DNA from 3 places in the Microbulbifer sp. JSM ZJ756 genome. Region 1 is predicted to be linked to each of the others. Evidence: predicted binding sites of a transcription regulator. Region 1 holds the regulator's gene; each other region holds the start of a gene.
The links. Region 1 encodes FNR, which switches genes on or off when oxygen is low (the NO sensors DNR and NnrR bind a similar motif). Its sites were predicted from a motif close to TTGATNNNNATCAA; they were not measured.

Region 1 (7,589 bases):
CCAGGTCCTCCACCGGGTGATGCCAGCGGTCGGGGTACACACTGATGTAGTCCAGTGCGTCGAGGATCAGCCCCAGGGTTCCCGGGTCGCGCTCCTGCCGGGCAAAGTCGGCCAGCAGCTGGTCGAAGGCATCCAGCAGCTGCTGCATGTTGCGGTGATCGCGGCAAAGCTGGCGGTAGAGATTGTGCATGGTGGTCTCCATCCCCGGGTCAGTTTCTGGTTCCCAGTATTGAAGCCCCACGGCAATGCGGCCTTGACCTGAATCAAGTGGCCGGCGCTTTGCGGTGTAGATCTGCGCCGACGGGCACCGGGGAAACTGGAAGAGAGCCCCGGCGGCAGGGGACGCGGCCCGGAAAGCGCTAGTGGCCACCAGAAGACTCTCCCCGTCGATTGCCCGCCAGTCATAAACCCGCCCGATTGATTTACATCAATTGCCCCTCTTTCCATTTGGTTAACCTGCGCTCGTCCCGCTCGCATGCTGGCAGTAACAAAACCAATAACAGGATGTTCTCGTGCGGGTGGGCTTTAAGACAAAGGTATGGAGAACCCGAATGAAAGTATTTGCCGCTGTTGCCGGCCTTCTCGTTTCCCTGCAAGCCGTGGCCTACCAGCCCGGTGAGGTCATCGTCCGCAGTGGTGCGGCCACGGTCAGCCCGGATGTCAGCTCGAGTGCGCTGTCCCTGTCCGGCACGGAGCTCGCCGGCACTGCTGCAGACGTCGAGGACGGCACGGCACTGGGCCTGACTGCCACTTATATGCTCACCGATACATGGGGCCTGGAACTGGTGGCGTCCTCACCGTTCAGTCACGACCTTGCTGTCGAGGGGCTGGGAGAGACCTTCGCCCTCGGCGAGACCCGCCACCTGCCGCCCACACTGCTGCTGCAGTGGTATCCCCGGGTGGCGGGAGAGGTGGTGCAGCCCTACCTGGGGCTCGGGGTGAACTACACGGCGTTCTTCGACGAGCAGGTGGACGGGGCGGCCGATCGCCTGTTCGCAGACCTGGGCGCAACCGGCAGTGCCGACTTGTCGCTGAAGAATTCCGTGGGTGTCGCCGCGGAAGCCGGCGTGGATTTTGCCTTCGGCCAGGATCGCCGCTGGCTGTTGAACCTGAGTGTCTGGTGGATGGATATCGATACCGAGGCCAGCGTCCGGGTGCCCGGCCTCGGCAACATCGAGGCAGATGTGGAGTTCGACCCACTGGTCACCGTCGCCGGGCTGGGTTACCGATTCTGAGGCCTGCAGGCCCCTGGCTACTCGGACTGAACGTGAGCCGGCTGCGGCCGGCGCCTTTACTGGGTGAAGCATTATGATCGCGTCGTACCAACAACCCGATTCGGCCCTTTCGGCGGAACTACTGTCCCGCTATAGCGGCCCCTGCCCGCGCTACACTTCCTATCCCACGGCCGACCGCTTCGTGCCGCTGGGGGAGGGCATGGAGCCGTGGGCGTCACTGCGGGATATCGACAGCCTGTCGCTCTATGTGCATATCCCGTTCTGTCACTCGCTATGTTACTTCTGTGCCTGCAACAAGGTGATTACCAACCAGTACGGCCTGGCCTCCAGTTACCTGGACCGGGTGCTGGAGGAAGCGCGCTGGTACCGGGAGCGGGTGGCGCGGGTGCCGGTGGTGCAGTTGCACCTGGGCGGTGGCACGCCCACATTCCTGACCGACTCGGACCTGTGTCGGCTGGTGGAGGGCCTGGGGGAGATCTTTGACCTCCGCCGCGACGACGCCAGCGAGTACAGTGTGGAGGCGGATCCCCGTACCTTCCGGCTGGAGACCCTGGATACCCTGCGGGAGCTGGGCTTCAACCGCCTGAGCCTGGGTATCCAGGACTTCAACCCGGTTGTTCAGCGGGCCATTAACCGTATCTGTGATGCGGAGGCAGTGGAGCAGATTACCCGTGCAGCACGGGAGCGGGGCTTCCGCTCGATCTCCTATGACCTGGTCTATGGGTTACCGCACCAGACGGTGGCCACCCTGGAGCAGACCATCGGCCGCGTGGCACAGCTGGCGCCGGACCGGATCGCGCTCTATCACTACGCCCACCTGCCGCAGCGGTTCAAGGCCCAGCGCCTGATCGACAGCGATGCCATGCCGGCGCCGGCGGAGAAGATCGCCATGCAACTGGCCGCGGTGGAACAGCTGGGCGCGGCGGGTTACGAATTCCTGGGCATGGACCACTTTGCCCTGCCCGGCGATGAGCTGGCCCGCGCGGCCAGAGAGGGCACGCTGCAGCGTAACTTCCAGGGCTATACGTTAATGCCGGCAGATGCCCTGATCGGTCTGGGGGCCTCGGCGATCAGTTACAGCGCCGGCGGCTACTGGCAGAACCAGCATCGGCTGAAGGAATATGTCGAGTCGATCCGCGAGCGTGGCTTTGCCGGCTTCCGCGGCTGGGCCATGTCGACAGATGACCGGTTGCGCCAGTATGTGATCATGGAGCTGATGTGCCGTATGCGCGTGGACAAGGAGGATGTTGCCCGGCGCGCCGGCGCGCCGTTCGGGGAGGCCTTTGCCGCGGAACTGGAGCGGTTGCAGCCATTGATTGCCGATGGCCTGCTGCGCGAGGATGACCGGTCGCTGGAAATCACCGGGCGCGGCCGCTGGTTCACCCGCAATATTGCCGCGGCTTTCGATGCTTACCTGCATGCGACGGCTGGCGAGTCGCGCTACTCGCGTGTGCTCTGAAAAAGTGTTTGCGACCAGCTGGCTAGCTGGCCAGTGACCGCGACGACAGGTTTCCGAGGGAGTACAATGCCGCTATCGCAACCAGCCCGGAGCATCCCATGACAGACAGCCGCCACGCAGTGCAATGCAGCGATTGCTCGGTTCGTCGCCTGTGCCTGCCCGCCGGCCTGCCGGAGGCGGATATCGACCGCCTCGAGCAGGTGACACGCAACAAGCGGCTGGTCAAGGCAGGGGAGAACCTCTACCGCAGCGGCGATCCGTTCCACAACCTCTATGCAATCCGCTCCGGCAGTTTCAAGACCGCGGTAATCGCCTCTGATGGTGACACCCAGGTGACCCACTTTGCCCTGCCGGGTGAATTGCTGGGGCTGGATGCCTACAGCAGCCGTGCCCATCCCAGTTACGCCGAGGCGCTGGAAGACAGCAGTGTCTGTGTGCTGCCGTTTGGCCAGCTGGAGTCCCTCGCGCAGCAGGTGCCGGCATTGCAGCAGCAGATTTACAGTATTTTTTCCGAGGAGCTGCGGCAGGAAAACGAGATCCTGCTGTTACTGGGTAAGCGTTCCGCCAATGCCCGCCTGGCGGCACTGCTGGTCAATATTTCCAGCCGCTATGCGCGCCGGGGTTATTCCGCCAGCCGCTTTGTGCTGTCGATGCCCCGTATGGATATCGCCAATTACCTGGGGCTGACACCGGAAACCGTCAGCCGCCTGTTCAGGGCCCTGCAGAAAGACGGGCTGATCCGGGTGAGCGGGCGCGAAGTGGAAGTGCTCGACCTGATCGCGCTCAGCGAACTGGCCGGCACTCACTGCGGCTACGATGAAAGTGAAATCGGTCGCCGGTCGGCGATCACCTGAATAATCCTGCCCCGCATATCGCCGGGGACTCCTGCCCGCTCAGGCCACTGTTGCCGGCTGGCTGTTACTGACGTACCGCTGTACCGCATCGTACTGGTCGCGCATTGCCGGCCCGAATACCGGGTCCTCGCGGTCGCCGAGTTGCGCGCGGACCAGCTCCCAGTCTTCCGGTTCCAGGTAACGCTCCATCAGCGGGAATACACAATGGTTTTCCATCAGGATATGGGAGCGCTGGGCGGCCAGGTACTGGCGCGCCGCGCCGTAGAGGTGGTCCCGTTCCACCGCGCAATCGTTGGCGACGGCATAAAACAACTCTTTCATCTTGCGGGTTTCCCGGGCCAGGCGGCGATGTTCTTCCCGGGCGCGCAGTATCGGTTCCGGCTCCACTCCCGGCTTGGCGAGCAGGATCTCGCAGGTGACATCCTCCACCGGGTGATGCCACTTTTCCGGGTAAATGGCGATGTAATCCAGTGCGTCGATAATCAGGTCGAGGGTTGACGGATCGCGGTCCTCTCGCGTCATTTCCGCCAGCAGCTGTTCGAGGGCATCGAGCACCTGCTGGATATTCCGGTGGTCCTGGCACAGTTGTGCAAAGATGCTGTCCATCGCTATCTCCGTCGCTTGATAGTGGGGCGTTAACGCATTGGGTCGCGCATTGTCATTGTCAGGATCTGTTCAGGTTCTGTTAATTACCGTTATTCATAATGCTGTGGTGGAAGGCTTCGGCGCCATGTCCAGCGATTGCGCCCGTGGGGCGGGTACAGTCTCAGAGCCAAGTTAATGTAGCAGTGAGTATGTCGCTGTATGTGGCTTATGGTGCCGACAGAGTCGGTATCAGGCGAATTGTGACTTTTTTCCGCAGCTGCGGAACGATTACTGCGACAGCCGGGTCTATTGCCGTCCTGGGACCTGTTCACTTTTTTACTGTGAACAGGGAGCTGGCCGGAACGGAGAAAGGCGGATAGAATCCGCGCAAATTTAACCAAGACAACAATTTGGGGATTTTTCCTATGCGTAAATTGGCGACGGGCCTGGCGGCCCTGGCACTGGTTTGTTCTTCTGCAGCGAACGCCGAGGGCGGCTACTGGGGCGCTACTGCCGGCCTGATGACCGTTGACGCGAACACCGTTGACGACCCGATCAACTTCGGCCTGCGCGGCGGTTACACCTTCTCCTCCGGCTGGGGCTTCGAGGGTGAGTTCACCGATTCCCTGATCAGCGGCGAGGCGGATGCCTTTGATGGTCGCGACATCGATGTGGATATCCAGACCCTGGGTGGTTACGCCACTTACCGCTCCTTCGGCGACGTCTACTTCAAGGGCCGCCTGGGCCTGATCTACGAAGACGTGAGCGTTGGTGGCTACAGCAGCGATGACACCGGTATCTCCGTCGGTGGTGGTATCGGCCTGAACCTGAGCCCGAACACCAATGTCGAGTTCGAGTACACCATGATCGAAGAGGACGTGAACTTCTGGTCCGGCACCATGATCCTGACCTTCTGATCCCCTTCGCGGCGCGGCCGGCCACGGCCGCGCCCATCCCTGCCAGCCCTCGCTGCATGCCAGCTGCCGGACCCCCCGGTCAAAAACACCGTTTATCCTCCCCGAAGCCGCATAAATTGGGGCGCAGACCACTTTTCCTTGGTGTACAATGCGCGCCTTTCTACAGTTGTGCTAATGGCTCCTGTGCCCATCGGTGCAGCGTCCACAGCCCGATTTATTGAGGGAAAACCATGTTTGATCCATCAGTCACACTCTCCTCTTACGACCCGGAAGTCTGGGAAGCCATCCAGGAAGAGGACCGCCGCCAGGAAGAGCATATCGAGCTGATCGCCTCCGAGAACTACACCAGCCCGATGGTGATGGAGGCGCAGGGCAGCACCATGACCAACAAGTACGCCGAGGGTTACCCGGGCAAGCGTTACTACGGCGGCTGTGAGTATGTGGACAAGGTGGAAGTGCTGGCGATCGAGCGCGCCAAGAAGCTGTTTGGTGCCGATTACGCCAACGTGCAGCCGCACTCCGGTTCCCAGGCCAACGCCGCGGTTTACCAGGCGCTGTGCGCGCCGGGCGACACCGTGCTGGGCATGAGCCTGGCCCACGGCGGTCACCTGACCCATGGCGCGCGGGTGAACTTCTCCGGCAAGATCTACAACGCGGTGCAGTACGGCCTGAACCCGGAAACCGGCGAGGTGGACTACGAGGAAGTCGAGCGCCTGGCACTGGAACACAAGCCGAAGATGATCGTTGGCGGTTTCTCCGCTTACAGCCGTGTCATGGACTGGGCGCGTTTCCGCGAGATCGCCGACAAGGTGGGTGCCTACCTGCTGGTGGACATGGCCCACGTGGCCGGCCTGGTGGCCGCGGGTGAGTACCCGTCACCGATCCCCCACGCCGACGTGGTGACCTCCACCACCCACAAGACCCTGCGCGGCCCGCGCGGCGGCATCATCCTGGCCAAGGCCAACGAGGAGATCGAGAAGAAACTGAACTCCGCGGTATTCCCGGGCGGCCAGGGCGGCCCGCTGATGCACGTGATCGCCGCCAAGGCAGTCTCCTTCAAGGAGGCCATGACCCCGGAGTACAAGCAGTACCAGAAAAAGGTGGTCGAGAACGCCCGCGCCATGGCCGATACCTTCCTCGACCGCGGCATCAACATCGTATCCGGTGGTACCGATGATCACCTGATGCTGGTGGACCTGATCGGCAAGGATTACACCGGTAAGGATGCGGACGAGGCGCTGGGCCGTGCCAATATCACCGTGAACAAGAATGCGGTGCCCAACGACCCGCGCTCACCGTTCATCACCTCCGGCCTGCGCGTCGGTACCCCGGCCATCACCACCCGCGGTTTTGGTGTGGAGGAAACAAAGCAGCTGACCCACTGGATCTGTGATGTGCTGGACGCACTGGAGCAGGGCGATGCGGAAGCCACCATCGGCGAAGTGAAGCAGAAGGTACTGGATATCTGCGCCAGCTTCCCGGTGTACAAGGGCTGAGCAGCCAAGAGGCGCGGGCGTCGATAGCGCCCGCCGGTGCAGTTCTTGCTAAAAGCGGCCTTTGGGCCGCTTTTTTTATGCTTTTTCCGCCTGATTGCAGACTTTTGTTCTGGAAGATGCAGTCCCCCGGCAATTCTGTTTTAATGGGCCCAATCCTAAAAGCCGAACTCTAATTCGGTTCTTCCCGGCGCACCGTTTGATTTGTGTGTCCGTCGTACTCCGCCCGGATTGGCGGAAGTTTTTTCTGGGGCCCACGCGGTATCGGGCACATGTCTCCGCCGGTGGCCGGACTGCCGTTGGGCGGGGGCCGGTCAATCCCGCAGCGTTGCTGCGATATTGGGGGAGAGTATGCGCACCATCCGACAAGTTTTCGGCGTCCTGTTGCTGGCCACTGGCCTGGTACAGGGCGCGGCCGCGCAGCAGGAGCTGCACCTGGCCAACTGGTCCGACTACATCGGTGAGAACACCATTACCCGTTTCGAGGCCGAGACCGGTATCCGGGTGCACTATTTCGAGTACGACGATATCGAGGAGCTGGAGGACGCCTGGATCAATGGCGGGCGGAAGTTCGACCTGATTGTTCCCAGTACCGAGAACCTCGCGGCCTACATCCAGGCCGGACTGCTCAGCCCGCTCGACAAGAGTCGCCTGTCCGGGCTGGAGAGCCAGGACCCGGAATTTATGCGGCGCCTGCGGGACTTCGACCCGGACAATCGCTACGCCCTGCCGTTTCTCTGGGGCACCGTGGGCATCGGCTACAACGTGGAAGCGGTCAGGGAGGCCTTTGACGGGCGCCTGCCCACCGACAGCTGGGACCTGCTGTTTGACCCCGTGCGCCTGCAGCGGCTGGATCACTGCGGCGTGACGCTGATGCGCTCGCCGGAAGAGATTTTCGATGTGGGGCTCAAGTACATCGGCAAGGACCCCAATAGCATGAGCACCGCGCACCAGCTGATGGTGGCCAACCTGCTGTCGAAAGTACGCCTGCACGTGACCGACTTCGATTCCGGCGAATATGTCGAGAACCTGGCCAGTGGCAGGCA
Region 2 (7,589 bases), on a different contig from region 1:
GGCGTGAAAAGGGCACATGGCAGGCGAGCAGGAATACTGTGGCCGCAGCCGAACCCCGCAGGAAGCGGCGGCGCGACGGGGAACTGAGTCCGGCTTCTGCGTCGGTATCGTTCATGCCTCACCCCCGGCTTTTTTGGCTCCCTGGTGGATGGCTGCGCGGATGCGCTGATAGGTTCCGCAGCGGCAGATATTGCCGACCATACTGCTGTCGATATCCGCGTCCGTGGGTGAGGGGTTCTTGGTCAGCAGGGTTATGGCGGACATAATTTGCCCGGACTGGCAGTAGCCGCACTGGACCACGTCCAGGTCGCGCCAGGCACCCACCACGGCCTCGGCCACCGAACCGGACACGCCCTCGATGGTGGTGACTTTCTTGCCGTCGACATCACCCACCGTGATCGAGCAGGAACGCGCCGCCTCTCCGTCGATGTGCACAGTGCAGGCGCCGCACAGGGCCCGCCCGCAACCGAACTTGGTACCTGTCAGGTCGAGGTGATCCCGTAGCGCCCACAACAGCGGCATCTGCGGATCCACATCCAGTTCCCGCTGCTCTCCGTTGATCTCCACACTGATCATGCTGAGTCCTCACTTTGCTCTTGCTGTGGGCAGGGTGTGCCGGCCGCCACCCAGGCCCTGAACACCTCCATGAACTTGTCGTGCTGGATTGGAACCGGCTCGCGGTCGGCACCGGGCTGCCAGCCCCACAGCACCAGCGGGTCCTCTCCCATATGCTTGGCCAGGTCGTCCGGGGTCCGCCCACCATTGCGCTTGGGATCAAGCAGCTGCTGGCAGAGCTCGGCCGTCGAGAGGCCCGACCAGTTCATCGACTCCGGCGCCAGGGACCAGTGGGGGGCGCCGGGAACTCCCGAGGCCTGGTTGTTGCCAGACTTGTGACAGTTACTGCACCGCATGGCCGCAACGCCCATATTGTCCGGCCCGCGTTCTACCCGCGGGATATGCGGGCGACCGTCGCCCTGCAAAGGCATTTCGACCTGGTGGCAATTGAGGCAGCGTGGATGCGTCAGTACGCTGGCGACCTGTTGCCATTGATCACCGTCCTGGCTTGCCCGGGCAGGGGGGGCGTTGTCCGGCCTTTCGGTCTTGCGCTCTCCACAGCCTGCAACGAGTAGCAGGGCTGCTAGGGCGAGGGTGGCAGCGGGGCCGACCCGTTGGGAGGGGGGCAGGGGCGAAGGCCACCCGTATTCATGTCGCAAGTCCATGTTGCGAATCCCGGTTGTTGTAGGGTTGGGAAACAGTAACCAAGCGGTGGCGACCGTGACAGGTTCGCGGGCGAACTCAGGTGGCAACTAACGCCGTTTGAGCCCGGGGGTGGATACCCGTGCCGAACGGGCAATGACCGGGGAGTCCGGCTGCAGCGGGATATGGGGGGCGCGTGATATGATGGGCGCCTGTTTATACATGACTGGGTGCCAAGGGGCGCCGAGAGGAGCATATATGTCCTGGCTTGGGGCCGGCATCGGGGCCGGTATCGGGTTAATGTTTGGCGGTCCCATTGGCGCCGCACTGGGCGCCTGGGTCGGCAGTTCGTTCGGGTCCGGGCTCAAGCGGGTTGGCCACAATGCGGCACTCGGGCGCGACGGGGCCCAGGCGGTGTTTATCGTTACCGTATTCTCCATGCTGGCCAAGATGGCCAAGGCCGATGGGCAGGTGAGCCGGGCTGAGATCAACCTGATCGAGGAGTTCATTGCCAATAACCTGCGCCTGGGCGCCGAGGATCGCAAACAGGCGATCCAGATTTTCCAGAACGCCAAGTCCGATGGCTACAGCATTTACGACTATGCCGAGCAATACCAGCAACTGGTCCGCAACCAGGCCATGCGCGAAATGGTTTATCGCCTGCTCTTTGCCGTTGCCCATGCAGATGGGGAACTGCATGCAGCAGAAGAGGATATCCTGCGGCGCATACCGGAGTACCTGGGCCTGCACGCTTCCATCTTTGCCGCCATGCAGGGCGAGTTCGGTCGCCGCGGCCCCGCAGCCACCGGTACCCTGGAGCAGCACTATGCGGTGCTGGGCTGCTCGCCAGATGCCAGTGACCGCGACCTTAAGCTGGCCTACCGGCGCAAGGCGGCGGAATTCCACCCGGACAAGATTGCCTCCAAGGGGCTGCCGGAGGAGTTCATGCGCTACGCCGAGGACCAGATGAAGAGCGTCACCGTGGCTTACGACACTATCATGGAAGCGCGCAAGAGCCGCGCGGTTTCCTGAGTACAGCATTGAGGAGGTAACGCATGAGCCTGGCCAGGCAAATTGAGACCAAATTGTTGTCCGCTTTTGATCCCGAGCATATAGAGGTGGAGTGTGAGAGCCACCTGCACAATGTGCCAGCAGGCTCCGAAATGCATTTTCGCGTGGTGCTGGTGAGCGAGGCTTTTGCGGGCCTGCGCAAGGTGCAGCGGCACCAGCGAGTATACGGTGTACTGGCCGACGAGATGGCGGGGCCGGTGCACGCCCTGGCCCTGCATATCTTCAGCCCCGAAGAATGGCAGGGACGGGCACCGGATAGCCCCCAGTGCCTGGGCGGCGGGAAGCACTGATCGATTGCCCGCAGCCGTTTTCCATCATTATTTACTGTCCCTCCTGGCGCGCCACCTCATGGCGCGCTTTTGCTTCCGGATGACGTGGATGCTGAAGTCATTCCGGGACTTGCCCCGCCAGATTTGACGCGAAAATCATTAAGTTGCCGCAATTTTATTTTTCTATTCTGGCGCACGAATTTTCTTAAAAGTATTTATCGCGCCAAAAGAAATCTTCTGCTGACAGAATTACGCAAAAGTTCCACTTTTGCGGTGAGAAGTTGGATGTTTTTTCTACAGGGGTGTCTTTGCCTGTCTAGACTGAAAAGTGATTGGGTTAATTGCTGTTCAATTTGCCGAATATCAATGGAGTAAGACCTATGAAAATGACGCGCATTCTGACACCTCTGGCTATTGCTGTATCTGCCATCGTTGGAGCGCAGCAGGCCGTGGCCGGCCCGTCCGGCTATGCACCGCCCGCCGGACCGGCACCGATTTATCATGCCGGTACCGCAGTGGTTCGCCTGGGTGCCGGTTATGTCGATCCGGATTCCACTTCCAGCAACCTGAGGAACCCGGACATTTTCCCGGAGTATTCAGGCCTGAAATACGACCTGGATGACAACACCACCTGGCAGTGGAGTGCCATGTTCATGCCGATTGACCACTTCTCAGTGGAATACGGCTACGTCGGCGAGTCCGATCATGACCTGGAAATCCGCCGGCTGGGACTGCTGGAGCGTGAGGACCTGCAGGGCAACCGTCGTAACCTGGGCAGCCTGGAGCGGACCTCCAGCACCCTGATGGTTAACTGGTTCCCCGTATGCCAGGAGTCCTGGGTTCAGCCCTACATCGGCTTCGGTGCTGTCTACACGGATTTTGACAGTGTTACCGTACGCGAGCCGGTCAATGAACTGCTGTTCCAAGTAGGCGATGCGGTGGGCCCGGGCCGGGTCAGTGTGGATGATACCTGGGGCTGGGCTGGCCAGATCGGTATCGACATCATGTTCGGTCGCGAGAGCAACTGGCTGGCCAATGCCGCAGTGCAATACCACGATGTGGAAACCACTTCGAGCTTGCGTTATGCAGTCCGCGGCCTGGATAACCAGGACAACGAGCGGTTGTTCTACAACACCGTGAGAACGGACCTGGATGTGGATCCCTGGGTATTCAACCTGGGTATCGGCTACAAGTTCTGAGTAGCCTCCCAATCCGGAAAAAGGCGCTTCGGCGCCTTTTTTCGTTGTGCGGCCAAAAACCGCAGGTACAGCCTGGTGACTCACCCGTTACTGGGAAAACTGAATTGTGCGCCCTCACGCAGTCCCGAAGCGGGCCAGCGCTGGGTGACTGTCTTGCGCCGGGTGTAAAAGCGCACCGAGTCGGGACCGTAGGTACCCAGGTCCCCGAAAAGTGACCGCTTCCAGCCGCCGAAGCTGTGATAGGCAGCAGGGACAGGCAGCGGCACATTGATGCCCACCATGCCGATACGAATATGATCGGAGAAATACCTGGCCGCCTCGCCGTCCCGGGTGAACAGGCAGGTGCCATTGCCATATTCGTGTGCATCGATGATATCCATGGCCTCTTGTAGCGTTGCCACCCGCATCACGCAAAGTACCGGGCCAAAGATCTCCTCCCGGTGTATCACCATGTCCTCGCGTACCCGGTCGAACAGGCAGGCGCCCAGGTAGTTACCTCCCTCCAGACCGTTCACTTTGCGGTCGCGGCCATCCACTACCAGTTCCGCTCCCTCCCCGATGCCGCGATCGATATAGCCCAGTACCCGCTCCAGGTGGGCTCGGGTTACCAGTGGGCCCATATCATTGTCGTTATCCCTGCCATCGCCGAGCCGCAGGCCGGCAATCTGGTCGCGCAGCTTGCTTACCAGGGCATCGGCGGTGGCATCGCCCACCGCCACCACCACGGAAATCGCCATGCAGCGTTCGCCGCTGGAACCGTAAGCAGCCCCCATGAGCGCACTGGCGGCATTGTCGAGATCCGCGTCGGGCATGACGACGGCGTGGTTCTTGGCACCGCCGAGTGCCTGTACACGCTTGTGGTGAGCGGTGCCGCTGGTGTAGACATACTCGGCCACCGGCGTTGACCCGACAAAGCTTACCGCGTCCACTCGCGGGTCAGCCAGGAGTGTGTCCACGGCTTCACGGTCGCCGTTGACGACATTCAGGACACCGGCCGGGACGCCGGCCTGGTGGCCGAGTTCAGCGATCAGGAGTGCGGCGCTGGGATCGCGCTCCGAGGGTTTCAGTACAAAGGTATTGCCACAGGCAATTGCCATGGGCCACATCCACAGGGGCAGCATCGCGGGAAAGTTGAATGGTGTAATCCCCGCACACACACCCAGGGGCTGGAATTCACTCCATGAATCGATGGCCGGCCCGACATTCCTGCTGTGTTCGCCTTTCAGCAGCCCGGGGGCGCCGCACGCGTACTCCACAACTTCGATGCCGCGCTGCAGCTCGCCCATGGCATCGTTCAGTACCTTGCCGTGTTCACGGGTAATCAAGGCGCAGATCTCGTCGGCATTTTGCTCCAGCAGGTCCTTGAGGCGAAACAGGATCCGGGCCCGCTTGATCGGCGGGGTATCGCGCCACTGCGGAAATGCGGCCTGTGCTGCGCTGATGGCCTGTTCGACAGTTTGCCGGTCTGCCAGGGTGACGGTTGCCGTTATCTCGCCGGTGGATGGGTCGACAAGTTCCTGCTCTCGCCCGGTGCCGCGGGTGCGATTGCCATTGATCAGCTGGGTGATGTTATCCATGGTGCTGCTCCCTCCAAAATATCCGTGTTCGAATACTGCTTGCAGGGGCGGCCGGCTAGCGCGACTGGAGCCCGGGGTAATGCGGGCGATAAAGGGGGACCAGAGTCGTGTTATATCGGTCGCCGAAGCAATTTATGCTTGTGCTGCAGCGAGTTTAGGAGTGCCGCTGCGGATCGGCAACGGCACGGGTTTGCGGTGCCCATGGCCCGGTGGCGGGAACCTGTGGTTATTGCGCGGGCTGGGGGGCAAACCCCTGCAGCACCTCGAGGAAGTCGGCGCCAAAGCGGGCCAGCTTGCTGTCGCCGACGCCGGAGATTGCCAGCAACTCGACCTCGCTCTGAGGTTTCGCTGCGACCATTTCGCGCAGAGTGGCGTCGTGGAATACCACGTAAGGAGGAACGCCCCGCTCGTCGGCGAGGCGTTTGCGGCAGGCACGCAGGGCCTCCCAGAGCGGTTGGTCGGCGGTGTCGATTTCCGTTGCAGAAGTTGTACGGCGTTCGCCGGGCCCCTGGCGGGCGGCGGCTGGCAGTTTGCGTAGCTGGATTTCTTCCTCACCTCGCAGGAGCGGGCGACAGGCCTGGGTCAGCTTGAGGGCGCCAAAAGCCTCGCCGTCCACCTCCAGGTAGCCGCGTACAACCAACTGGCGGACAACACCGCGCCACTCGGCAGTGCTGAGTTCCGTGCCAATGCCCCAGGTGGAGAGCTGGTGGTGATCAAAGCGGTGAATTTTTTCGCTGTTGCTGCCGCGCAGCACATCAATCACATGGGCGGCACCGAAGCGCTGGCCGGTGCGGTATACACAGGAGAGCAGCTTGGCGGCAGCCTGTGTACCGTCCCAGGTCTCTGGCGGCTCGAGGCAGGTGTCGCAGTTGCCGCAGGGCCGGGGCAGCTCCTCGGCAAAATAGCGCAGCAGGGCCTGCCGGCGACAGCTGGTGATCTCACACAGCCCCAGCATGGCATTGAGGCGCCCCCGCTCGCCGCGCTTGTGCTCCTCGCTGCCCTCGGAGCCCGCCATCATCTGCCCGAGCTTTACCACATCCTCGAGCCCGTAGAGCAGCAGCGCTGTTGCCGGTTCACCGTCGCGTCCGGCGCGGCCGGTTTCCTGGTAGTAGGCCTCGACACTCTTGGGCAGGTCGAGGTGGGCGACGAAGCGCACGTCCGGTTTATCGATGCCCATGCCGAAAGCGATGGTGGCTACCACGATCACACCTTCCTCGCGCAGGAACTGCCGCTGGTGCGTGGCGCGGGTGTCCGCGGGCAGCCCGGCGTGGTAGGGCACGGCGGTGAAGCCCTGCTGGCACAGCCAGTCCGCGGTGTTTTCCACCTTGCTGCGCGACAGGCAATAGACGATACCGGCATTGCCCTGCTGCTCGTCGCGCAGGAACTGCAGCAGTTGCCGCCGCGGGTTGTTTTTCTGCGCAATCCGGTACTGGATATTGGGGCGGTCAAAGCTGCTGACGAAGTGCCGGGCGGACTCCAGGTCCAGGCGACGGGCAATTTCCCCGCGAGTGCGCTGGTCCGCTGTGGCGGTAAGCGCGATACGCGGCACGTTCGGGAACTGCCGGTGCAGGCAGTCGAGTTGCAGGTAGTCGGCACGGAAATCATGTCCCCACTGGGAGACGCAGTGGGCCTCGTCAATGGCAAACAGGGATAGCTGGACCCGCTCAAGCAGCCCCAGCGTGCGTGGCTGCAACAGTCGTTCCGGAGCCAGGTAGAGCATGTCCAGTTCGCCGTGCAGCAGCTGGGTCTCGATATCCTGGGCCTGGTCAAAGGGCAGGGAGGAGTTCAGGAATGCGGCACGAACCCCGGCCGCCTGCAGGGTTTCCACCTGGTCCTGCATCAGGGCGATCAGGGGCGAAATCACCACTCCGCAACCCGGGCGCGCCAGTGCCGGGATCTGGTAGCAAAGCGACTTGCCACCGCCGGTGGGCATCAGCACCAGCGCGTCCCCGCCCTCCATCAGGGTGGAAATGACTGCCTCCTGGGGGCCGCGGAAATCGGCAAAACCAAAGGTATGTTCGAGGACGTATCGGGGGGATGGGGGTGCCTGGGTACTCATGGGCGGCAGTATAACGCGCGGCGGCACTGCCGTCGCCGGCGCTTGAAACTAATGAATGACAGTTGTGTCGGCATGAGTGTTCAGTGAGCGGGTGAAATAGTTCACAATAATGTCGTGAATTGAGTCTCCCGAGGCCTTTGGACGGTCTATAATTGACCGCCGCAGACATAGACAAGGATAAGCCTATGCGCGCTGTAATCACGATTTCCCTGCTGGT
Region 3 (7,589 bases), on a different contig from region 1:
ATCGACGACCGGGCGCCCCCATTCCTCATCGTGGTACCTCTGGTACAGGGGTGTGGAAAGGCACCAGTCACAGCGTTGGTCTTGCATGGTTCTACTGTCTCAAAAAAGCGCGTTTGCCGGGACCGGGTTTTGTGAATCCAGGCCAACGCGGGTTCGCGGCCATGGCCCGCCGCTGCAATTACGCGTGATCTATGGATTTACTGCGCACCGGTGAAGAAGTAGTGCTGGATCAGCTGCAATACCAACAGCGTCATCACCAGGATAAAGACAATATTATTGCGATTCATAAATTACCCCTTGTTGGAGTTGCAGCAGCCCCTGCTCAACGAGCCAGTCGCGACTCTCGGCCAGCATCTGCCCCAGTTCGACATCAGTGGTGTAGCCCAGTTCGCGCCGCGCCCTGTCACTGCTGGCGACCACACGACGGGTCAGCATTGCCGCCTTTTCCGGTGTCACCGCCGGCTCGCGCCTGGTGATGCGCGAAACCCAGTCGTTGCAGCGGGCCAGCGCGCGGATTGCCAGGGCCGGTGTGGTGCGCCGCGGTTCCGGCTTGCCCACCAGCCGCGCAATCTGGCCAAAGAATTCCAGGAAGGTCGCATCGGTGCCGGCGAGGATATAGTTCTCACCACAGCGGCCGCGGTGCCAGGCGCTGATATGCGCTCGCGCCACCTCGCCCGCGTAGCAGAAGGAACCCGCACCCGGCGGCACCCCCGGCAACCGGTCCTGCGCGATCATGAAGAAAGTCTGTGCCCAGCTGCTGGTGTCGTACTTACCGACGATACCGCAGGGGTTCAGGAAGAGCGCATCCAGTCCACGACCGATTTCCTCACGCACCACCTGCTCGGCCCGCTTCTTGGTATACGGGTAGTGATGGCGCGGGTCATCCGCCAGCTGCGGGCTCGCCTCGGTGATTTTCTCGCGGTGGTAGCCATAGGCGGAAATGGAGCTGGTCACCACCATACGGCCCACTCCCTTCTCCCGCGCCACCCGGGCGATGTTGGCCGACCCCACCACATTGTCCCGCCATTGCTGTGCGTTGCCACCCCGCCACATATTGGTATTGGCGGCCACATGGAATAGCGCGTCGATCCCCGCCGGTACCGCCGCGCGCAGGGAGTCGATGTCCCCCAGGGCGGCCGGCACCAGTGTGACCCCGGCCCGCTCGACCAACCGGGTGTCAGAGCCTTCCCGATGCATCGCCGTCACCTGCCAGCCATCGGCCAGTAACTGTTCGACCAGGTTGGCACCGAGGAAGCCGGTACCCCCGGTGACAAAGGCATGCAGGCCTTGCTCTTTATTATTCACTTGCACTCCAGGATTGCCGGCAACTCGCCGCTGCCGTTCAGTAGCATTCGGGTGGCCAGTGCCACCACACTCCTATTTCAAGTTTGCACATACCCTGCTTGCGGTTTTGCCCGCGCAGGCAGTCGTTTAATCTATGGTATTTCCCCAACCCGATCCACAGCACCAGGAGAAGCGAGCAATGAAGGGCCTGATCCAACGGGTAAGCCATGCGAGAGTCGAAGTCGGCGGCGAGGTGGTGGGGGCTATCGATCGCGGCCTGCTGCTGTTGCTGGGCGTGGAGGGACGGGATGACCGGGCCAGTGCCGACAAGCTGTTGCACAAGGTGTTGCATTACCGCGTATTCGGCGATGACGAGGGCCGCATGAACCTGAACGTACAGCAGGCCGGCGGAGGGCTGCTGGTGGTAAGCCAGTTCACCCTGGTGGCCGAGACGGCAAAGGGGCTGCGGCCCAGCTTCAGCCGCGGTGCCAGTCCACAGCAGGCAGAGGAGCTGTACGACTACTTCGTCGGGCGGGCCCGCGACCAGTTGGCGCCGGTGTCCAGCGGTGTGTTCGCCGCCGACATGCAGGTCTCGCTGTTGAACGATGGCCCGGTGACGTTCCTGCTGGAGACCTGAGCGGCGGCGTCCAGCGCATCCAGCTCCCGCTCCCGCTCCTCCTTGTCCCGCTCGCCCAGTCGCTCGGTGGCCTCGTAGAATGCCTCCCAGCTGCCGGAGCGCCGGTACAGCTCCTCGAACGCCGGCACCCGCGACTGGTATTCCGCCGCCAGCGCCAGGGTGGCGTTGTTGGTCTTGTCGATATAGGCCTGGTAAAGCGCGGGATTGGGCCAGTCCGCTGACATTTCCCGGTAGCAGGCACGCAGCTGCGCCAGCACGGCCTCCTTGCGGGTGCGCATGGTGCCCTTGGCCAGGCCCGACTCGTACAGATCTTCCAGCTGTTTGCGGGCGGTGGTCATCAGCTGGCGTACTGCCTGCGCCTGGGCGGTGCGGTCCGGGGCCGGGCCGGTCAGGCCCTGGCGCCGGCGCCAGTCCGGCAGTGCCAGGCGGGAGACGGCAGTGGCAAAGCTCTCGTTGAACTTCGTATCGTTGGCGATATAGACCCGCCGGTGAGCCAGCTCGTGGAACAGCAGCCCCGCCAGGCGATCCTCGGGCCATTTGACGAAGCTCGACAGCACCGGGTCGTCGAACCAGCCCAGCGTGCTGTAGGCGGGCACCGGGCCCAGGTACACGTCATACCCCTCATTGCTCAGCTGCTTCCCCTTGGCGACGGCATCTTCCTTGTCGAAATAACCGCGGTAGCTGGCGCAGCCGGCAATGGGGTAACACCAGCGCTTGGGATCCAGGGAGAACTCCGGCGCCGCCAGTACGTTCCACAGCGGGTAGTCACTGTCGAGCTTGACGTAGTCCCCGTAGGCGCCCCCCACCGGCAGCCCCAGCTCGCCGCTGGCGTACCAGCGGATCGACTGCACCAGCCGCAGCCGCTGCTGCAGTGTGGCATCGGTATCACCGGCGTCGATCACCCGCTCGAGGGGCTCGCGTGCGGCGAGGATGCCCAGCTGCCCCACGGCCGCCTGGGTGTAATAGGACGCGGTCTCGCAACCGGCCAGCGGCAGGGAAAACACAAACAACGCCAGCAACGCCGGCACAACCCGGCGGCGAAACGGTAGCCCCGGAATACGGGGCCGTTGGCGCGGCAGCCTGATGTACACTCACTAATACCCGATTTAGTTCTGGTTTCCGTCGTTCCTGACCGAGGACAGAGGCATGGAGCCCGTCGCCGCGGTACTGACAGTTTTCGGCATCGTATTCGCCGCCCTGGCCTGGCTGCGCCTGCTGGCAGTGAGCTTCCGCGCGCACCCGGCAATGGGCTTTATCGCGGTATTACTGCCGCCGCTGGCGTTGCTGTGCCTGGTCCCCCGCTGGCGCCAGGAGCGCGAGCTGTTCCTGCTGGCACTGGCGGCGCTGGTCTTCTCCAGCATAGCCACTGTTTTCTGATCACTTCCGGCTGCAGGCCCCGCCAAACCGGCCCCGCCCTTGATCCAGGTCAATAGAACTCCTCCGCCGCCGCATAAACTGGCCACCAGTCAGATGTGATAGCGAGGAACCAGAAATGGACGCACTGATCGACCTGTTCACCAGCTTTTCCGGCCTGCTGAGCCTGGGCATTATCGGCTTTATCCTGCTTATGGGCGCCTTTATCACCCGCATGGCACTGCGCAATATGAACGAGGGCAAGTGAGCCGGGAGACACCGCGGGGGCGGTAATTGCGTCGCCGGTGGAATTTTTCCGGATTCACAGGCTCAAAGTCAGCGTTGTTGAATTCGGAAGTGTCTCTTATGAACCGCGCAATCGCCGCCATGTCAGCCTGTCTCACCCTGCTTGTGGGCGCCTGTGACCGCGGATCCCATATCATGAGGGGCGAGGTCGACTCGCTCACGTACCTCTGTGACCAGGGCGCGGAGCTCGCGGTGCGCTACCTGACCCCTTCACAGGGCCCGGCCACAGCAACCCTCACTTACGACAACAAGCTGATTACCATGCACCAGGAGCCCGCGGCCTCCGGAGTGCTGTTCGTGGCCGACAAGGGCTATCCGGACTACCGCTGGCACACCAAGGGACAGGAGGGCATGCTGGTGCTCTACTCCTCCAACGACAAGGACGGCAATGTCCTGCTGGGTGGCTGCACCACCCCCGACTGAACGCCGCGCACCGTCAGTGGCCACAGGCGTACTCACGCGCCGACTCACCGACAAAATAACCCCGCCACAGGAATCTCAGTGACTGTTCTATCACCTCGGCATCACGCATGATCGCGCCGTGGGTCAGCGGCACCACGTAAAACGCGCACATCCCCTCCACCTTCGCACTCTCCACACGGATACGGCCATCATCCGGGCCCTCGAGGATCGCCGAGGCGAACGGGTTGAGGCTGCGATCGCCGGTGATCACCCCCAACTCGAAGCGTACCGGGCCCATCTGCAGCGGCAGGCTGTTGTCGCCGGTGCCCATCTGCCGGCCCGCGGGACCGTTCACATCCTTGATCCAGGGAATATGGTCCAGCCAGTCACCCACGCGGCTGCCCTGGTTGGGTGGCGCCAGCATCACCACACGGTCGATACCGGAGACGGGCCGGTCCTGGAAGTAATAGCGGACCAGCAGTCCGCCCATGGAGTGGGTGACGAAGTTCACCGGCGCCGCCCCCGCCTGCCGGCACTGCGCCAGCCCCTCATCCACGGCGGTGGCGGCCAGTTCCTGGATCGGCTTCTGTCGCGACGGGTAGCCGATATTGACCACGTGAAAACCGGCCTCACCGAGGCGCTGCGCCAGCGGCACCATACTGCTGGCGTCCTTGGTCAGGCCGTGCAGCAGGATCACGCATTCCTGCCCCGCCAGTGCCGGGCGCCAGGACAGCACGAGGGCCAGCGCAAGCAGGAGAACAATAAGTGGGGAGCGGGGGGCAGCGCGGGCTGCCCCGGCGGGAACACGGGTGTTGGCGTGGCCCGCCTCAGGCATGCTCTTCCCGGTCACGGGCCTTGATCCAGCGGCCGAAGAAGATGCCTACCTCGAACAGCAGCCACATGGGCACCGCCAGCAGTGACTGGGAGATGACATCCGGCGGGGTCAACAGCATCCCGACCAGGAAGCAGCCGACAATCACATAGGGCCGCTTACTGGCCAGGGTTTTGGCGTCCACCGCGCCGCTCCAGATCAGCAGCAGGGTGGCGATGGGAATCTCGAATGCGAAGCCGAAGGCGAAAAACAGTTTCAGCACCAGGTCCAGGTATGCGCGTATATCCGGCATTACCTTGATGTCGGCGTGCGCGGAGCTGACAAAGAAATCGAACAGGATCGGGAACACCACGTAATAGGCGAAAGCCATGCCGGCGTAGAACAGCACGATACTGCTCACCAGCAGCGGCACGGCCAGGCGCTTCTCGTTTTTGTACAGGCCCGGCGCGATGAAGGCCCAGGCCTGGTACAGCACAAACGGCACCGAGATAAAAAACGCCAGCACAAACGTGGTCTTGAAAGGTGTCAGGAAGGTGGACGTGACCTCGGTGGCAATCATGCCAGCACCGCCCTCGGTGAGGCGCGCCTGCAGCGGCTCGGCCACGTAATCGTAGATCTCCGCGGCGAAGGGCACCATACAGGCGAATAACACCACCACCACCATGAAGACTTTCAGCAGGCGGTCGCGCAGCTCGATCAGGTGGTCGATAAAAGGCTGGTTCTGTTGCTCGCTCATGAATGGTTATCTTTACCCTTGCCCTTGGCGGCTTCCGCTTCTGCAGCGGCTTCCTCCGCCGCTTCCTGCTCCAGCCTGGCCAGGTTGTCCGGGTGGTCCTCGACCAGGTCCGGATCGCCATAATCGTGCCAGTGCTCGGGGTACTCCGGGTCCTGCAGGTCCTCGGCGTCCTCGTCCTGCTCGGGCAGGTAGTCTTCCGCGTCCGCGCTGGGATGGGCCGGATCGTGCGCTGCCGGCTCCCCGTGCCGGGTGCCTTCCGCCGCGGGTTCTGCCGCAATATCGCCGGCAATGGATTCGGCCGGCTCGGCGATGGCCTGCTCTACCTCGCGACGGCTCTCCTCCAGCTCGCGCATGATGCGCTCGTTGTGCAGCTCGCGGCGGATTTCATCGGCGCCCACCTCGCGCTCCAGCTCGTCCTTGGCGCTCTGCAGCGTGCGCTTGAAGCCCGACCACCAGCGCGCGGTGGTGCGCACCGCATCCGGCAGGCGCTCGGGTCCCACTACCAGCAAGCCCACAACGCCCACCAGCAGGAGTTCAAAGAAGCCGATATCAAACACGCGCCGGCGCTCCCGTTACTTGTGCTGGGATTGGTTGTCTTTGTCCTTGACGGATTCACCGGTGGTGGAGGGCTTCTTCTCGTCCTCACCCAGGCGACCGGGCTCCCCGGTCTCGTCCTCGAACTCCTCGTCCTTCTTGTCCTCGTCCTTGATCGCCTTCTTGAAGCCCTTGATGGCCCCGCCCAGGTCACCGCCGAGGTTTTTCAGGCGCTTGGTGCCGAACAGCAGCAACACGATTACCAGAACAATCAGCAACTGCCAGATACTAATACCGCCAAAACCCATAACTTTCTCCTGATAATCACTTTGCAACCGGGCCAGGTGTTCCGGTGCGGGTTTTTGTGGTGGGCGGCGCCATCGCCGCCCCTTTGCTTATTCTATTCCCTGCGCATCCAGATGGGTTGTCCCGGTTATGGCTGCGCGCCCCGTGCGGCCTTCTCCTCCAGCCCCGAGAGGCCGAACCGCCGCGCGAGCTCGCGCAGCACATCCCGGGAATCCGCGCCCAGGTGCGACAGCATCACCAGGGAATGGAACCACAGGTCGGCAGTCTCGGCGATCATTGCCTCGCGATCGCCGCCATGCTCCGCATCCTTGGCGGCCAGGATCACCTCGGTGGCTTCCTCACCCACCTTTTCCAGGATCTTGTTCAGGCCCTTCGCGTGCAGGCTGGCCACGTAGGAACTGCCGGCATCGGCGTCCTGTTTGCGGCTTTCCAGTACGGCGTCCAGTTCTTGCAGCAGGTCACTCATGGTCGCTCACTTGTAAATACTTTCCGGTTGCTTGATCACCGGTTCACGCGTTTGCCACTCGCCATTATCGAGCACGCGGTAAAAACAGCTGGTGCGGCCGGTGTGACAGGCGATGCCACCCTGCTGCTCCACCACCAGCAACACCGTGTCGCCATCGCAGTCGAGCCGGATTTCGCGCACGGCCTGCACATGGCCGGAGGACTCGCCCTTGCGCCACAGTTTACCGCGCGAGCGTGACCAGTAGACGGCACGCCCCTCGTCGATGGTGAGCTGCAGGGATTCACGATTCATCCACGCCATCATCAGTACGCGGCCACTCTTGAAATCCTGGGCAATGGCCGGCACCAGGCCGTCGCCGTTCCAGCTGACCTGGTCGAGTATCCCGCTGTCGCCGATTTCGCTCAAGGTACCTTCCTGTCTTTACCGTTCTATTGTAGGTCTGCGCACTGGTCCCCTCAGGGCCACAAAAGTAGCACTGCGGCACCCAGGGCCAGCGCCCAGCCCGCCGGCGGCAACTGGGCCGCCAGTTGCGGCGCCGCCAGGGCGGCGGCACCGGCCGCCAGCACCACGCCGGCCACCCGGCGCAGGTAGCTGCGGCGCCCGCGGCGGCGGGTCTGCGCCAGTTCATCGCCGATCGACTCGAGCCGTGGCGCCACCTCGCGGGACTGCTCCAGCGCGGAGTAGAACAGCTGCGGCAGCTGCGGGAATTTCTCCAGCCACTCGGGCCCGTAGC

Region 2: ACH6CX_RS03860 (OmpW family protein) is a predicted target of FNR. The motif match lies at 2,891-2,904, and genes of this name have one in related genera.
Region 3: ACH6CX_RS12070 (DUF3149 domain-containing protein) is a predicted target of FNR. The motif match lies at 3,338-3,351, and genes of this name have one in related genera.

The regions. Positions count from the first base shown of each region.
Region 1 covers NZ_JBISER010000004.1:226,297-233,885, reverse strand. The annotation lists gene ACH6CX_RS09150 (hemerythrin domain-containing protein) at 1-190, opposite strand, end outside; gene ACH6CX_RS09145 (OmpW family protein) at 552-1,235, shown strand; gene hemN (oxygen-independent coproporphyrinogen III oxidase) at 1,309-2,694, shown strand; gene fnr (fumarate/nitrate reduction transcriptional regulator Fnr) at 2,793-3,548, shown strand; gene ACH6CX_RS09130 (hemerythrin domain-containing protein) at 3,588-4,154, opposite strand; gene ACH6CX_RS09125 (outer membrane beta-barrel protein) at 4,559-5,050, shown strand; gene glyA (serine hydroxymethyltransferase) at 5,281-6,546, shown strand; gene ACH6CX_RS09115 (extracellular solute-binding protein) at 6,895-7,589, shown strand, end outside.
Region 2 covers NZ_JBISER010000001.1:843,324-850,912, reverse strand. The annotation lists gene ACH6CX_RS03885 (xanthine dehydrogenase family protein molybdopterin-binding subunit) at 1-115, opposite strand, end outside; gene ACH6CX_RS03880 ((2Fe-2S)-binding protein) at 112-576, opposite strand; gene ACH6CX_RS03875 (hypothetical protein) at 573-1,220, opposite strand; gene djlA (co-chaperone DjlA) at 1,456-2,229, shown strand; gene ACH6CX_RS03865 (BolA family transcriptional regulator) at 2,253-2,558, shown strand; gene ACH6CX_RS03860 (OmpW family protein) at 2,918-3,736, shown strand; gene ACH6CX_RS03855 (CoA-acylating methylmalonate-semialdehyde dehydrogenase) at 3,817-5,313, opposite strand; gene recQ (DNA helicase RecQ) at 5,540-7,372, opposite strand; gene ACH6CX_RS03845 (hypothetical protein) at 7,558-7,589, shown strand, end outside.
Region 3 covers NZ_JBISER010000007.1:6,870-14,458, reverse strand. The annotation lists gene ACH6CX_RS12095 (DNA-3-methyladenine glycosylase I) at 1-87, opposite strand, end outside; gene ACH6CX_RS12090 (SDR family oxidoreductase) at 274-1,305, opposite strand; gene dtd (D-aminoacyl-tRNA deacylase) at 1,484-1,921, shown strand; gene ACH6CX_RS12080 (aminopeptidase) at 1,804-3,012, opposite strand; gene ACH6CX_RS12075 (hypothetical protein) at 3,068-3,298, shown strand; gene ACH6CX_RS12070 (DUF3149 domain-containing protein) at 3,414-3,542, shown strand; gene ACH6CX_RS12065 (MliC family protein) at 3,641-4,003, shown strand; gene ACH6CX_RS12060 (triacylglycerol lipase) at 4,017-4,817, opposite strand; gene tatC (twin-arginine translocase subunit TatC) at 4,810-5,550, opposite strand; gene tatB (Sec-independent protein translocase protein TatB) at 5,547-6,107, opposite strand; gene tatA (twin-arginine translocase TatA/TatE family subunit) at 6,123-6,392, opposite strand; gene ACH6CX_RS12040 (phosphoribosyl-ATP diphosphatase) at 6,518-6,856, opposite strand; gene hisI (phosphoribosyl-AMP cyclohydrolase) at 6,863-7,252, opposite strand; gene ubiB (ubiquinone biosynthesis regulatory protein kinase UbiB) at 7,312-7,589, opposite strand, start outside.